One region of the Glutamicibacter sp. M10 genome, then DNA from elsewhere that is predicted to be linked to it. Evidence: predicted binding sites of a transcription regulator. Region 1 holds the regulator's gene; the other holds the start of a gene.

Region 1 (2,407 bases):
CACTATGGAGTCTTGGAAGACACTTGCCCGCACCGCCGCGCAAGACACCCACTCACGTTTTGGGCAACGTCTTCTTGGACTGCCCGGAACGTGGATTGGGCTGCCGTACAGCAAGGCGCACCAGCTTCGTGACGGCAGCATGCTCAGTGACCTCAACGGGATTTCGCATCCGCTACGCGAGTGGAATTACTGGTGGCAGGCTCATTACCTAGATGCCATCATCGACGACGGCTATGCCTACCTGGCTGACAATGACTTAGATGCAGCGCACCGGGAACTTCAGCGAGCCGTCGAGCTATTGCGGGGGATCCGGCTGCGGAACTTCGGTGTCTTCCCAAACTACTTTTTTGATGACATGGCTTGGCTAGCTTTGGCGAGCCAAAGATTACTTTCATTCTCACGTCGCCTTGATGGTCACAGCTCAGCTAATGCCAAACAGGCTGTCACCACTTTGAGAAAACAGCTCAACGGAGCCATTGACGATGTCCTAGATGGTGGAATGTATTGGTCCCGGAAGAAGGACTTCAAAAACGCGCCGGCTAACGCACCAGCCGCTCTATTTTTTGCCCGGAATGGTGAACGCGACCAATCACGGAAGCTACTTAGCTGGCTACGGGCAAGACTGTTTAGCATTGACAGCGGGCTGTACTTGGACGGGCTGCGGTTGGTGCCGGACGGGCACAGGATCGAGGACGCGCTCTATACCTATAACCAAGGGCCGGTTCTAGGCGCTTTGCTGGAGTTGGGATCAGATGCTGATTTAGAGCACTCAACAATGCTGATCCACGCCAGTGCACAATACTTGACCGACAGCACCGGTGCGCTTTCGCTGAACGGCGGTGGCGACGGCAACTTGTTTGCTGGAATCTTGGTCAGGTATCTGGCCCTGGCCGCTAATGATGTGCGCCTTGATGGCAGGACGCGGTCGACAGCACGCACGATGGTCGTGGCGACCGCCAACAGTTTGGTAGATCAGGAACCACGCAGGCTCTCGGCTGCAGTCCAGCGCTGGATGATATTCAGTGCAGCTGCTGCTTGTGAGTCCGACAGTCGAAATTGATTTAGCTAGACGATGTGGGGCAGATGCCAATGGCATCTGCCCCACATTGATCAGATCTCTATTTAGAGCGAACGCATTACCGAAACAACACGGCCCATGATCGTGGCCGCATCACCAAGAATAGGCTCGTAGCGGGAGTTCTGCGGCAACAGCCAAGTGTGACCGTCGCGCTGACGGAAAGTCTTTACAGTCGCTTCTTCGTCCAGTAAAGCGGCAACAATGTCGCCATTATCTGCAGTCTGCTGACGACGAACAACTACCCAGTCACCGTCGCAAATCGCAGCGTCGACCATTGAGTCGCCTGAAACCTTGAGCATGAACAGTTCTCCATGACCCACTAGCTGGCGTGGCAACGAGAAAACATCTTCCACGGACTGATCGGCAAGGATCGGACCACCTGCGGCAATTCGACCAACTAAAGGAACCATGGTGGTGTCGGCTGAAGTACTGAGCTCGATCACCATGGCATCGTCGGCAGCGGCAGTAGCGGGTACTTCCGTTGTCTGTGACTCGTCCTTATCGTCAGCCAACTGCAGCGGAAGAAGGATTTCCATTGCGCGGGGACGTCGAGGGTCGCGCCGAATGTATCCGAGCTTTTCGAGTTGGCTCAACTGATGAGTGACGCTAGACAAGCTCTTGAGGCCAACGGAGTCACCAATCTCACGCATCGATGGTGGATAGCCGTTCTTTCCGATAGACCGTTGGATCGTTTCCAGGATCTTCTTTTGGCGAATCGTCAGCGAACGGGCATTCGATCGCGGAGTGCGTTGTGAAGCTGACATGAGAGTTTGCCTTCCCTAGCAAGCAGTCGAAAGTTCGTGAGTCCAAACTGTCGGAGCTAGATGGTGTGATGTTTTCATTGCTCGTCTACTTCGAAATCTTAGTAGATAAGTTCCGTTCTTTCAAAGATTTGTTCGAAAACTTCTGGACAAGTTCGACAAAGCTCTGTTAGAACAGATGTACTAGATTCGAACAAGTCTTCGAATCTAAATCATCGAACACAACTTCGCATCACAACTATTTCTGAGGAGACATAGTCATGGCAACTGTCGCACTTGACTCAAACGAAACCCGTTCACCAATGAAGATCCGCATCAACCGCCGGGGCTGGGCCGTCCTTATCGGGATTCCAGTGTTCGCCTTAACTGTCGCCGCGGCCTTCTTCTTCTCGATGTTCGCGTCGGATGCTCACGCATCATCGGAAGTACCTGAGGGAGTTGAAACGGTAGACGTAACCGTCATCCCTGGCGATACGCTCTGGAGTCTGGCCAGCGAATACGCTGAAGGTTACGACGTCACCTCAGCCGTTAGTCACATCTCGGAAATGAACTCGCTTGATGGCACTCA
Region 2 (2,407 bases), 690 kb from region 1:
GAGGAGACATTTTTCTGTTCTGTCTCATCGTGCTCATCACCCATGTCAAAAAGATCAAGTTGTTTTTCACCCGGTGAATCGCTGAGGCCAGAGAGGATCACTCCTCCACGCACGTAGTCCGTCCCCGGCTGCATAAGATCACCCATGGCCGCGATGGCCAGCTTGCTAAGCAGAATCGGATCTCTGGTTGGCCGCGGTAGGCGCACTTGCGCGCTCGGGAATGAAGCCTCACCTTGAGCAAAGCGGCTGGTGCCTGCAGTGACGGTGAGTAAGGTGGCGTAGCGTCCTTCGCGGGCCAGTCTGCTCGCGGCCTTCTGCGCATAGATGGACATAACTTCTTCCATCGCTTCACGGGTGCGTACTGGGGAAGAGAAAGATCGAGTGAACATAACTTGTCCGCGGTCGGCTCGCTCTTCAATCGGGCCAATGCAGCGCTGACCATTAAGTTCAAAAACCGTACGCTGCAAAACCACTGAAAACTTCTTGCGGATTAACAACGGGTCAGCCGCCTTGAGATCCGCGATTGTCTCTATGCCCATGGACGCCAACTTGGCACCAGATTTACGTCCAACTCCCCAGACATCAGTGACGGGCACCCGGGTGAGAATGTTTTCTAAAACCTGCTGATCCATGAGGCCTTGGACGCAGACCCCGTTGAGTCCTGCATTGTGTTTTGCAATGTGGTTGGAGAGCTTTGCCAATGTTTTGGTGGAGGAAACACCAACGCAGACCGGGACCCCAATGGTCTTATCGATAGCCGTGCGGATGTGTGCTGCGGTTTTACGCACCTGCTCTAGGTTTCCTTCCAACCCGATGAACGATTCATCGATGGAATACACCTCGTGCCAAGTTCCAAAACGTCCCAGTAGTTCCATCACGCGAGCGGACATGTCGCCATAGAGTTCGTAGTTGCTGGAGCGCACGGCTAGGTTATGGCTCTCCATCAAACGCTGAATCTTGAAGAATGGTTCTCCGGTAGCAATTCCCAGATCTTTGGCTTCTTGGGAACGGGCAACTACGCAGCCGTCGTTATTAGAGAGCACCACCACGGGACGATTGCGCAATGAATAGTCAAAGGCGCGTTCGCAAGAGACATAAAAATTATTAACGTCCACGAGAGACACATGGTCAGTGTGTTGGTAAACGTTGTTATCGCTTCCGTTGAAGTTCATCTGATCCCATCTCAGCGTTGATCATTCAATAACGCGCTTAATGTCAGAACAAAACTTTCGAAAAATAATCTGCCATACTCAAATCATAGAACATCTGTTCCATCACAAGCTAGCTACAAGCTAACGATTCGACACCTACAGCGAGCTGATTGAGGCCCACACCAGCACAGATCTCGATGAGCCTTCACCGGGCACTATTTTTTCGGTCCAGATCCTTTGTATGCCTACCTAGTGGATCCTGCGACTGAACCACCGCTGCGTTCAGATTCCATCGCAGCACGAAGGTTCGCTTGCCCGCCATTGGGCGTCGCAACTAGGATTATTGGATCCGACTGGGGGTGCATGAAGCGGATCTTGACCACCGGTTCCAGCCGCCGGGCGGCTTAGCCCGAGTCAGCGCACTGCTGCGAGCCGACGCATGATTACTACTGTCGGCTCTTCGGTGGCGTCGCGATAGCCTGTGCCGGCCCAGATATTGATGTTTTCCGAATCATTAGCGGCCGCTGCCGCTTTACGGATAGGACTGGTCAGATGGTGAATGGCTGGGTAGCCACTGGGTGCAGCACCATGGAACTTGTCCACGAAATCATTACGCAAAGCCCTCGCCGGACGGCCCGAGAAGGCTGTAGTCAAAACCGTCTCAGTGCGACGAGGATCCGCCAGCGCCGCCTTATAAGGTTTTGAGGCTCCGCTCTCATCGCTACGCAGTAGCACGCTTCCAAGAACAGCGGCTTCTGCTCCGTGCGCGAGCGCCTCGCGCACTGCGTTGGGCGTTGAGATTCCGCCTGCTGCCCACATAGGAAGTGTGGTCCGGGAACGGACGCGGTCAAGCAACTGCGCCAATGGTATCTGCTCGATCGGCGTGCCCGGCGTTAAGGTTCCTGAGTGACCGCCCGCTTTGTACGACTGAACTACTAACCCGTCGACACCTAGGTCTGCGGCCTGCTGTGCTTCGTCCGGCTTGGTGACAGTCTGAACTACCAATGATCCGGCTTTCTGTAGCCGGCGAACAGCCTCAGCAGGGGAAGCCCAAAGGTAAAGCTGACCACTGGCACGGGATCACTGACCAGCATGTCCACTTTTTCCGCCCACTCATCGTCGTCCTCTAGGGCTTCGACCTCGTTCAGGGACAGATCGTAAGTTGCTGCTAGCTCACGCAGGGCCTCGGTGTATTCAACAAAGGCATCTTTGTCGATTGGCACCGGGTTCGGTGCGAAGAGATTTACGCCGAAAAG

What was found. The regulator LexA, encoded in region 1, represses DNA repair genes until DNA is damaged. The targets are predictions, from matches to a motif close to TCGAACANNTGTTCGA.
Region 2: the regulator LexA is predicted to act here: its motif matches at 1,259-1,274, upstream of N6V40_RS00740 (Y-family DNA polymerase).

What each region holds. Positions count from the first base shown of each region.
Region 1 is NZ_CP104918.1:2,986,508-2,988,914, reverse strand. Features, by position in the region: gene N6V40_RS14530 (glycoside hydrolase family 76 protein) at 5-1,060, shown strand; gene lexA (transcriptional repressor LexA) at 1,123-1,842, opposite strand; gene N6V40_RS14520 (LysM peptidoglycan-binding domain-containing protein) at 2,100-2,407, shown strand, end outside.
Region 2 is NZ_CP104918.1:143,973-146,379, forward strand. Features, by position in the region: gene N6V40_RS00740 (Y-family DNA polymerase) at 1-1,172, opposite strand, end outside; partial or broken gene N6V40_RS00745 (NAD(P)H-dependent flavin oxidoreductase) at 1,566-2,407, opposite strand, start outside.